DNA from 2 places in the Halobacillus sp. AWH4_228 genome. Region 2 is predicted to be linked to the other one. Evidence: riboswitches for the same ligand, from Rfam matches in the RefSeq annotation. Region 2 holds a riboswitch; the other holds the start of a gene.
What was found. Region 2 has a riboswitch for S-adenosylmethionine ahead of ACXADP_RS11545 (phosphoadenylyl-sulfate reductase). Riboswitches for the same ligand answer to the same signal wherever they lie in the genome.
Positions count from the first base shown of each region.

Region 1: linked by a shared signal. The riboswitch ahead of msrA (peptide-methionine (S)-S-oxide reductase MsrA) and the one ahead of ACXADP_RS11545 (phosphoadenylyl-sulfate reductase) in region 2 are both predicted to bind S-adenosylmethionine.

Region 1 is NZ_JBSWTE010000001.1:3,259,548-3,265,129, forward strand. Features, by position in the region: gene ACXADP_RS16990 (ribonuclease H-like YkuK family protein) at 1-202, shown strand, start outside; gene ACXADP_RS16995 (DUF4190 domain-containing protein) at 238-492, shown strand; gene ACXADP_RS17000 (peroxiredoxin-like family protein) at 533-1,186, opposite strand; gene eutH (ethanolamine utilization protein EutH) at 1,212-2,327, opposite strand; gene msrA (peptide-methionine (S)-S-oxide reductase MsrA) at 2,873-3,346, opposite strand; SAM riboswitch class I at 3,469-3,589, opposite strand; gene ACXADP_RS17015 (AIM24 family protein) at 3,729-4,421, opposite strand; gene ACXADP_RS17020 (DinB family protein) at 4,608-5,090, shown strand; gene ACXADP_RS17025 (Na+/H+ antiporter NhaC family protein) at 5,374-5,582, opposite strand, start outside.
Region 2 is NZ_JBSWTE010000001.1:2,275,057-2,280,638, forward strand. Features, by position in the region: gene cobA (uroporphyrinogen-III C-methyltransferase) at 1-94, opposite strand, end outside; gene cysC (adenylyl-sulfate kinase) at 96-704, opposite strand; gene sat (sulfate adenylyltransferase) at 710-1,855, opposite strand; gene ACXADP_RS11545 (phosphoadenylyl-sulfate reductase) at 1,870-2,598, opposite strand; SAM riboswitch class I at 2,686-2,800, opposite strand; SAM riboswitch class I at 2,998-3,100, shown strand; gene ACXADP_RS11550 (sulfite exporter TauE/SafE family protein) at 3,198-4,106, shown strand; gene ACXADP_RS11555 (DAK2 domain-containing protein) at 4,311-5,582, opposite strand, start outside.

The DNA.
Region 1 (5,582 bases), 980 kb from region 2:
AATTGATATTGTCCTCCCTCACATCTACAAAGGTGCGACATTTACAATGGAAGGACACATTGATATAGGTTCCGGTGACCGGAACCGGACAAGAGTGTATGTAAATGAAATGGTGGCCAGGATTGAATCCCTTGGGATGGAACCAAAAATCAAGCCCGACTCAATCGCCGCCAGCAGCTATGCGAACCGATATACCAAATAACCTCCCTAAGGTTGTTTGGAGGAGAGGAGCATTCTATGTATCAAAAGGCTGTGACATCCCTCGTACTGGGCATCATGTCCATCTTCCTCCCTCTCGCCGGATTAATAACAGGCATCATCGGCATCGTGATGGCCAATGCCTTCTTACGCAGCGAAGAGGAGGAAAAAGAAAACGGCCGGCACTTTGCGACGGCAGGAAAAATCTGTTCCATCATTGGCATCTGCATCCAGGTCAGTGTCCTGCTGATGCTGGCAGCCGGCTTCTACCTTTTCGGATTTTTCCACTCATAAAAAAACGCCCTCCACATCCATGGAGGGCATCTTTTTGGACTTATGCGTTTACTTTTTTCAGCTCTTGGAGAACTTCAGAAGGTTCTGCACGGTCTTTATAGTCAGATTTTGTATATTCGTATACAACCGTACCATCTGTATCAATGATGTAGGTAGCGGATACTGGAAGCGTCCAGGAATCGTCTCCATTATGCTTGTCTACATTCAATCCTTTATCCTTATACACATCTACAAGATAATCCGGGAGCTCATAAACAAGGTTGAACTGCTGAGCAACTTTGTTTCCAACATCACTCAAAACGTGATACTCCAGGTCGTTTTTCTCCTGAGTAGTCATGGATTGATCCGGCGTCTGCGGGCTGATAGCAATCAGCTGAGCTCCTTCATTATGAATATCATCCATGATTTCCTGATAGGCACGCAGCTCCATGTTGCAGTAAGGGCACCAGCCGCCGCGGTAGAAAGTTACGATAGCAGGACCCTGCTTCAGCTGTTCGGAAAGCTGAACCTGACCACCTTTGGCATCTGGAAGGATGAAGTCCGGGGCTTTTTCTCCTTTGGAAAGACCGTTCCCCTCTTCAGAGGCTTCCAATTCATTAATGGCGTCGCTCATTTTGTCCTGAACTTCCTGGGAGGCATTCTGTTTGAATTTCTCGATGTATTGGTCAAATTGTCTGCGCATATCTGTCGTCATTTGAAAAACTCCTTTATGATCAATTTCAATCTTCATTATACGAAGAATCTTCTTCTTCATAAAATGAAACGTCTTGTCTCGTTAGAATCAGGGCTAAACTCACAGCAAGAATACCTGCACTTAATTTGCCCACGATCACCGGAAGTATCATGTCCGGCTGGACGCCGGCCACAAATGCGAAGTGGCTTCCGAATACGAATGCTCCGCTGACTGCAAAGGCCGCATTGATGGTCTTCCCTCTATCGTCCATGTCCTTCATGACGGCAAGCATCGGCAAATGATGAGCAAGCGATGCGATGAATCCTGTCATCGATACCGCGTTCATCCCGAGACGTCTTCCCGCACGGGTGAGCACTTTTTCGCCGTGCCTGCTGATAAACGCCACCAGCGGATAAGCCCCTGCAAGTGTGACAGTGATTTTACCCACGATGAGCATCCCTTCTGATAACGGAGCCATACCGGGGAGAACCGTTATACCTGTTAACGTTTCAATAATGATGAGAGCAAGCCCTGAAATAATAATGATTTCGACCGCTTTGCCGAAATAGGAAAACAGACGAATGGTCAAGGCTGTGAAGAGCCAGAGACCGGCGGCGATGAAAAGGGATAGAATCATGGCCGGAAGCAGATTTCTAAGCATCCACCCCGGTTCATAGCCGGCTGTCCACCCGCCGATGAAACAACCGATTGGAATCGTCACCATTCCTGCAAGAATTCCCTTTGCGAAAAAAGGATGATCTTTTTTTGCTACAACGGTCAAGGCAACTGGAATGGTAAACACAAGCGTAGGGCCCATCATCGTCCCAAGCAGAGCCCACGAAAAAACAGCCGCTCCTTTGTCTGCCGCGAGCGATTCCGCCAGAGGATAAGCCCCCATATCAATGGCAAGCAGCATAGAAGCAAACATCGAAGGATCAGCTCCTGCAGCCTGGAACAATGGAGTGACGACCGGCGCGAGCCATCTGGACAGCACCGGGGCCAGAGAGATGATCCCCACCATGGACAAGGCCAGAGGACCCATCATCATAAAGGCTTCATAAAAACGCCATCCTAAGGCAAGGCGGTGATTCAATATGTAGTAATCAAGAGCTCCAAGAACCATAAAGGCGCACATGACCATAAGGATGATATCATTCAACACAGCCTCTCCCTCCTCTCTTCATCTCCTCCATTCTAGTGAACTTTCCCCCATAAAAAAAGCCCCCTCACTGAGGGGCTCTGGCTATAGAAAAATCCTGTGTTAACCAGTTAGAGTTGTCCATTAGTCGTGGGAAGGGCCACTTTCCGCTTATCGGTATATGAATGCCGCGGGCACGCCCTACGCAGGTTCTCAGATTCAAAAGAACGGCACGGGCTGCGCTGTTGCGCACTTGCGTGGAAAAAAAGGAAAAGAACAGACGCTGATAACGGCTGGCTGCCGGAATATGAACAAGCCTCTCCTCCATCCAGCAAGGATGAGCGGGGTGAAGGAGAGTCTTGTTCGATGTTAGAGAACTCCCAAGGAGCGGTGCCCTTTCCACTCCTGCGGAAGAACGAGTGGTCCGAGACCGCCGAGCGTGGGTGTTGCGAGGAAGCTCGTTCGCTCGTCCGCGGAAAGGGCACCGCTCCTTTCGGGAAGAAAGAAAAAAGCTTGTAAAGAAACAGGGGTTTCTCTACAAGCTGAACCCCTCAGTGAGGGGCTTTTCATCAGCCGATGGAACAGGCTGCGGAGCCATGTTTTTGAATGTACTTCTGGTGATGCTCTTCTGCTTCAAAGAAAGAGGAAGCCTCTTCCACCTGTGTAGCGATTGAACGCTTGAAGATGCCTTTGGCACTCCATTCTTTGATTTTCTCTTCTGCAATGTACTTCTGGCTTGCATCTGTATAGAAGATCACTGAACGGTATTGATGTCCTACATCAATGCCCTGACGATTTACCTGTGTCGGGTCGTGAGCTTCAAAAAAGATATTGACCAGTTTGGCATACGTAATGACAGCAGGATTATATTCGATACGGACAGCTTCCGCATGACCGGTATTTCCCTGTTTCACTTCTTCATAGGAAGGGTTTTCGAGATGTCCCCCGATGTAACCGACGGTTGTTGCCGTTACCCCTTCGAATTTCTCAAAAAATGCTTCTACTCCCCAAAAACATCCTGCGCCGAAAATTGCTGTTGCCATATCTACATCTTCCCTTTCCTTTAACGCAACTTCTATCGAGAGCCATGACGGGTATGCTGATATGCAAAAAACCCCTTTTCTTATCCACATAAGAAAAGGGGTTCGTATCAATCCGTACGATCCTCTCATCTTTTAGGATGGTGTTCATCCTACAGGAATTGGCACCGTTCTCGTCAATCCGTGGATTGATTCGATGGTTGCCGGGCATCAAAGGGCCAGTCCCTCCGCCTCTCTGGATAAGAAGTTTCCGTTATTTATTTAATGTTGATTATCAATATACTACGTTTCAGTAACGAAGTAAAGGATAAATGATGATTCTTTTTGTATCATCATTGTATTCACACTTTAGCATGACTATGCCAGTCCACGCAAAAGAAAAGTCTTACTGACTGCCGGTTGTATAAATCTCCTCATACGGCTGGACGATGACAAATCCATCTCCTTCGAACTGCATTTGAATAGATTCCCCGCTTCCCCGTCCGATAAACGTTTTAAAGCTTACATCCGTCTTGAAATTCGGCTCCAAATGCCCGGACCAGGCTACGGTCGCATGAGGATCCGTAATAACCGGTTCTCCCGGGCGTACGAGCAATGTCAGTGGTTCGTAATGGGAGGTGACAGCCACACGTCCGCTGCCATTCAAGGTCACGTTAAACAGACCGCCGGAAACCATCCCGGCCACTTTTTTCATCAGCTTGATATCCCAGTCGATGCTCGGTTCAAAAGCCAGAAGGTCGTTGCCGTTTACTGTTATCGTTTCATTATCCAAGTCAAAAATCGTAATCTTTTTCCCCTGATCAGCGAGATACAAACGTCCGCGCCCTGTCGCTTTCATCAGCGAACTGCCTTCTCCCGTCAACGCCTTCTTGAACATTTTTCCTACACCGTGCTCCAGAATCCCTTCTCTCTCAAACTTGATATTCCCATTATAGGAAATCATGGCCCCGGATTTCGCCCAGACCTGATCCATCAGGTTCACCTCGAGAATACGCGGGGTTTCCAGCTCAAAATAATCATTTTCTGAATCATCCTGTTTCGTCGCCCTGATAAACTCCTCAATCGAATAGTCTGCCATGACAGATTCCTCCTTTTATGTAGGTTATAGTTCTATACCACACCCCGGGGTGGGTTAGACCATTTATGAAACCTTTGTCTATCGTTTTACGTTTACAATGGAGGAAAGGTTTCATCACCACCTGGCAGGGGAATGATGATTCTATTTGATCTATTCAAACAACCTAAGGACGAGGAGGACCTGTTTATGTATGGTCTTGATGAGAAAAGAAAACAGCTGTTGGAGTATGCCCATTCCGTCTCTGACGAAATGGCAGCACAGAAGCCCGGGGAAGGAAAATGGTCGGTCCTTGAAATTCTGGAGCACCTGTACCTGATGGAACAACTTGTCGTCTACCAGATCAAGCAGGCAGTAAAGCAGGGAGATATCCAGCAGACTTCCGAAAAACCGATCCACCGGACGACGGAAAGGGACTACAAGGTGGAAGCCCCTGAGTCCGTCCGGCCTGAAGGTACGTTCCAAACGATTGCAGAAGCCGAGGATGGATTGAAAAAAACAAGGGAAGCTACGTTATTCCTCATTCATAACAAAGATGAAGAAACATTGAAGAACCGTGTGTTTCCCCACCCCGCTTTCGGAGACATGGACTTGGTGCAGTGGATTGAATTCATCGGCTGGCACGAACTCCGCCACCTTGATCAAATGAAAGAAACTGTGGAAGCTTTATAAACCCGTAGAAAAACACGCAGAGGTAAATCTCTGGCTTGAAATTCCCCGCTTTTTATCGGGCCTTCAGGAACTGAGACCACTCCCTTTCTGCGGAGGAACTTGGCTGGGTGGTCTTCCTATACAAGTGAACCGAGGCCGTGCCCGCGGTAAGTATCCGCCGATAAGTGGAACGTGACCAGGCACACCACCTACAGATCCACTGGATGGCAAGTCAAGTCTCTTGTCTACAGTTGAAAAGCGCAGAGACGAATCTCTGCGCTTTTTCTATCTTTGACGATCCTGTTTACTTTTCAGGCTTCACTTCTTCGCCGTTCTTCCCGGTGTAACGGAGCCCCCATCCTGTCCATGCTGCGATCAGCATAACAAGCAGAAGGAGCCATCCTTGGAACACATACGGGAATACTTCACCAGGCGAAACGACGGGGAGGAAGTCATACTTGTCTGCCGCTCCCTGAACCGTGGCCCAGGAAAGCAGGACACCACCACTCCAAG
Region 2 (5,582 bases):
GAACAACTTCAGCCTTCTGGACAGCTTTAAGACCTTTCACGGTAATCAAATCAATGTCTCCAGGACCTGCACCTACGATATATACTTTGGTCACGTTATCCCTCCTTGTCGTTCAGCCACTTTTTATCAATAAGAAGTTGAAAAATCTGTTCCGCACAGGTTTGGATGGAATGCTGGTCAGACCGAACGACACATTCCGGATTCACCGGTGCCTCGTAAGGAGCATCCACCCCGGTAAAACCGGAGATTTCCCCAGCCCTTGCTTTTTTATACAGTCCTTTAGGATCCCGGCTTTCACATTCCTCCACAGGACAGTCGACAAAGACTTCCATGAATTCTTCCTCTTCCAAAAGGGATCGGACCCGGTCACGGTCCTCCCTGTATGGAGAAATAAAAGCCGTCAAAACGATGGAACCATTGTCTGTGAACAATTTGGATACTTCACCGATCCGACGGATGTTCTCTGTCCGGTCGGCTTCAGAAAAACCAAGATCCCGATTTAATCCATGACGAACGTTATCCCCGTCAAGCAGGTAGGTTTGGATGCCGTGCTCAAAAAGAAGGCGGTTCAAATGGTTGGCAATGCTGGATTTACCAGCCCCTGAGAGACCGGTGAACCAGAGCACACCACTGAAATGACCATTTTTACTCCGGTAATCCTTTTTTTGGACGGCAGCTTCATGCCATGTTAAATTCGTTGCCATTCCATTCACCCCTTTACATCCGCTGTCTGTTGTTTAAGCCCTTCAATCAGCACTTCCACGACCTCCGGACGGCTGAACGTTTTCGGTGGTTTCTTGCCGCTCCGAAGCAGCTCGCGCACTTTTGTTCCTGATAAAATTACGTGATGCTCCTTGCTGTGGGGGCAGGTTTTATGAGAAGCCATTGCTTCACAGGCTTTGCAGTAGAAGCTGTGCTCAAAAAAGACCGGGGTTATTTCCAGCTCTCCTTCTTCAAAGTGGCTGAAGATTTTTTGAGCGTCATATGTACCATAGTAATCGCCGACACCTGCATGATCCCTCCCGACTATGAAATGGGAGCAGCCGAAATTCTTCCGGACAATCGCATGGAAGATGGCTTCCCGAGGGCCTGCATAGCGCATGGCCGCATTAAAAACAGCCAGCGTCACCCGGTTTTCCGGATAATATTCATCCAAGAGTACCTCATAACTTCTCATGCGCACATCACTCGGGATATCGTCGCTTTTCGTTTCTCCTACGAGCGGATTCAGAAATAGTCCATCTACGCTTTCCAGGGCCGCTTTTTGGATATATTCATGAGCACGGTGAACAGGATTACGCGTTTGGAAACCGACAACCTTTTCCCATCCGGCCTGTTGGAATCGTTCTCTTGTCTCTTCGGGATCAAGGTAGTAATGGTCTGAATGCTCCCGCTCCGGACGATGGAATACTTCAATTCTGCCACCGACATAATAATCCGGGCGCTTGTAAAGTTTACTGACCCCCGGGTGAGCGTCTTCTGTCGTTAAGTAAACCTTTGCAGCTTCTTTCTGTTTATCCGGCTTGTAAATGTCTTCGATTTCGATCACACCGTAGATTGCCCCATCTTTCACAAGAGCCGCTTGACCATGTAACGAACGGGCCTGCTCTTCAGAAACAGGCAGTGTGATCGGGAGACTCCAGGGAGTGCCGTCTTTCAAACGAAGATTTTCAACGACGTGATCATAATCTTCCCTTGTTAAAAATCCTTGAAGCGGACTGTATGCCCCATTAGCGATTAAATCGATATCACTCAACGCCATCGCATCAAGCTCGATCCTTTGTTCCGGAAGCGTATCCGGCTGTGCTGTAAAACGATTGATTAACTGCCCGCCATGCGGTTGAATAATGGACATCATTCATCTCTCCTTTATTGTTTCGTATCTCCCGCTGTGTGGAGTCCACACTCGGTTTTATCAAATCCCTGCCATCTTCCTGAACGGCCGTCATCCAGCGCTTTCGCTGTGCAGGGGATGCAGCCGACACTTGGATAGCTTTGGTCATGTAATTCATTGTAATCCAAGCTATTTAGTCGGATATAAGTCCATACGTCTTCCCATGTCCAGTGAATTAAGGGGCATACCTTGATGGACTGGAAGCGTTCGTCCTTGTTGACGAAGTTCGTATGACTCCGGCTTGCAGATTGTTCTCTTCTTAATCCCGACATCCAGGCCGCCGCTCCTGTCAGGGCTTCTTCCAGCGGTTTGATTTTTCTGATGGCACAGCATTGGTCGGGATTCCTTTTCCAAAGGGCCGGACCATATTCCTCTGCCTGTTCTTCCACTGTCAATTCCGGCTTTTTCATATGGATGTTCAAATCCGGATACCTCTTTTTCACTTTGTCTATCAAATCATAGGTTTCCTGGAAATGAAGTCCAGTGTCCAGAAAAACGACGTCGGCATCCGGCTGTGCCTTTGCAATGAAGTCAAGCAGTACGATCGCTTCAGCACCGAAGCTGCACGCATAAACGAGCTGTTTTCCATAATGCCCGTAAGCCCATTGAATCACACTCTCTGCCCCTTTGTGTCCATCATCAATATCCATATAAAGTAAAGGATCCCCGGTGAATGTTCCATATGTCGGTGCACTCGTATTCATAAGCTCCTCCTTTCTTATCTTCAACAAAAAAACCTTTCTTCTGATGGTAAGAAGAAAGGAGAGTCATTATACATGATTCAACCGTTCTTCTTATCCTTCCAAGTGTTGATCACCTGCTGGAATTGGCACAGCTTCTGTTCATGACGACAGATCCGTTGCCGAGGCTTCCAAGGGCCAGTCCCTCCACCTCTCTCGATAAGAAAAATGTTTCCAGATTTTGTTCAAAAGATTTGATTCAAATATTAGACCCGATTTAAAGATATGTCAACATGCATTTTAAATATTACTAGTTTTCTGTTTATTTTATTGTAAACCATTGACAAATCGTCATCCATGTTTTAGCTTTGAATATATTATTCATGTACTTAGGAATTCCGCTTTCAGCGCGGGCTACATATATCCTTATAAAGAGCCGGGGGAGGAAACTGGTCTGATGATCCCGCAGCAACCTCACATTGGAAAAGGTGCTCATTCCAGCAGACGGTGGTCTGAAAGATAAGGAGAGGAAGCTTGACCTCTTCTGGATGAAGAGGTTTTTTTATGCCTCTTCATGGTTAAAACCAAGTAATCTTATGTGTTTAATCAAAAGGAGAGGTACGATGAAGAAATTACTTATATTTTCACTGGTTGGATTCTTTGCTCAATTGATGGATGGAGCCCTCGGAATGGGATTTGGTTTAAGCTCCTCCACCATCCTCCTCGCCTATGGAATGGCTCCGGCGGTGGCCTCCGCCTCTATTCATTTGTCCCAGATTGCTACAACGGCAGCTTCCGGGTTTTCCCATTATAAATTCGGCAACGTGGATAAGCGTCTCGTTTTGACTCTTGCTCTCCCCGGAGGGATCAGTGCCTTTGCCGGGGCTGCTCTGCTCAGCTGGATTCCAGGTGAGCTGATCCGTCCGTACATTTCCGTTTTTTTACTAGGGCTTGGCGTTTATGTGGTCATCCGCTTTTTACTGATGAATCGAGTGAAGCCCTTGCATACAGAAAAAAGACCATTTCGACGGCGCTTCTTGTTTCCCTTAGGTTTTCTGGGCGGTTTTCTTGATGCCGTGGGCGGCGGGGGTTGGGGGCCGGTAAATACACCTGTTCTCTTATCCAGCAAAGGAATCCTTCCCAGAAAAGTCATCGGCACCGTAGATACAAGTGAATTCATCGTTACTTTATCTGCTACGGCCGGCTTCCTGATCTTCCTTGGGTGGGAAGAGCTGAGCTGGATGCTTGTGCTCGCCTTTGTGATCGGTGGCGTTATTGCAGCCCCCCTCGCTGCCTGGCTTGTGAAAAAACTCCCCCCTCTCGTGCTTGGGGTAGCGGCGGGTGGATTTATCATCTTGACGAACAGCCGGACCCTGCTCACCTATGCCACATGGAGTGAACAGACCTTAGTTATCATCTACAGCCTGCTTCTTGCCGGATATGCTGCTGCCGTTATCTTCTCAGTTCGAAAATATATTCAACGGCACCGGCACCCGCAGACGGAAACACGGTTAAAAAAAGCGCAGTTCTAATGGAGAACTGCGCTTTCAGCTTATAGAATGACAAGCTTAGAAAACAAACCGCCAAGGCGTTTGTCTAATGGTTGATCAATATCCTCTGTGAAACCATTTCTTTCATCTCCGCTCCTGCATTCAGACCATAGACCATTACAAAAGGCTGCCGGGAAAAATCCCGACAGCCTGCGAACGCTGTTCTAAATCCAGAAGCGCTGCATTTTATTCGATAGAGAAGATATAGCTGTAAATCGGCTGGCCACCATGGTGGATTTCCACCTCTAAATCTTCAAAGGTTTCTTCCACATAAGCTTCCAGTTCAGCCACATCCTTATCGTCCACATCTTCCCCTGTAAGAATAGTAAGGATTTCATCTTCATCCTCATCAATCATCTGGTTCAGCAGTGTTTTCGCTGTTGTGAGGGCGTCTTTATCGGTAGCTGATATCTTCCCGTCGGAAATCCCCATAAAATGACCCTTTTCAATATCAAGTCCGTCAATCTGGGTGTCCCGGACGGCATAGGTAATCTGCCCCGTCTTCACTTCTGACATCAAACTGGTCATTTCTTCTTTGTTCGTATCGAGATCTGCTTCAGGATTGAAACCAAGCATAGCACTCATCCCTTGAGGAATGGTCTTCGTCGGGATGACAGCCACTTCCGCTTCCGCCATCTCTGCAGCCTGTTCTGCTGCCATCACGATGTTTTTGTTATTCGGAAGAATGAACACGCGTTCTGCATGCGCTTCTTTAATGGCCTCCGATAAGTCCTGGGTACTAGGATTCATCGTTTGACCACCCTGGATGATTACTGTGGCTCCGAGGCTTTCAAAAAGTTTCTTCATCCCCTCGCCCATACTGACGGTGACAATACCATATGGCGCTTTTTTCTCAGGCACGGCTTTTTCTTTCTTATTACCTACGAGGGACGTATGCTGCTCCCTCATGTTTTCAATCTTCATATTGATCAGGCTTCCATACTTCTGTCCAAGCGTCATAGCTTCACCCGGGTACTCGACATGGACGTGAACTTTGACCAGTTCTTCGTCAGACACGACGAGCAGGGAATCACCGAATTCACTCAGCTGATTACGGAAAGCTTCTTCATCATAAGGATTCTCAGCAAGCTTATCCTCTTCGAATTTCACCATGAACTCCGTACAATAGCCGTAATGGATATCTTCGGTATTCATGAAATCCTGGGCAAGTTTGTGGTGTTCGGCGTTTACCATTTCATTCATGGAAACCAATTCTTCAACATCCGGCATTTCCTCGCCTTTCAAGTTGGCCAGAAATCCTTCATAAATGGTAACGAGTCCCTGGCCGCCGCTGTCGACCACACCGACTTCCTTTAGAACCGGAAGAAGTTCTGGTGTCCGCTTCAAGGAAGCTTTGGCTGCTTTTACGACACCTTCCATGAAAGGAATGAAATCCACTTCTTTTTCAGCTATTTCCACAGATGCTTCCGCTGCTTCACGGGCAACAGTTAAGATCGT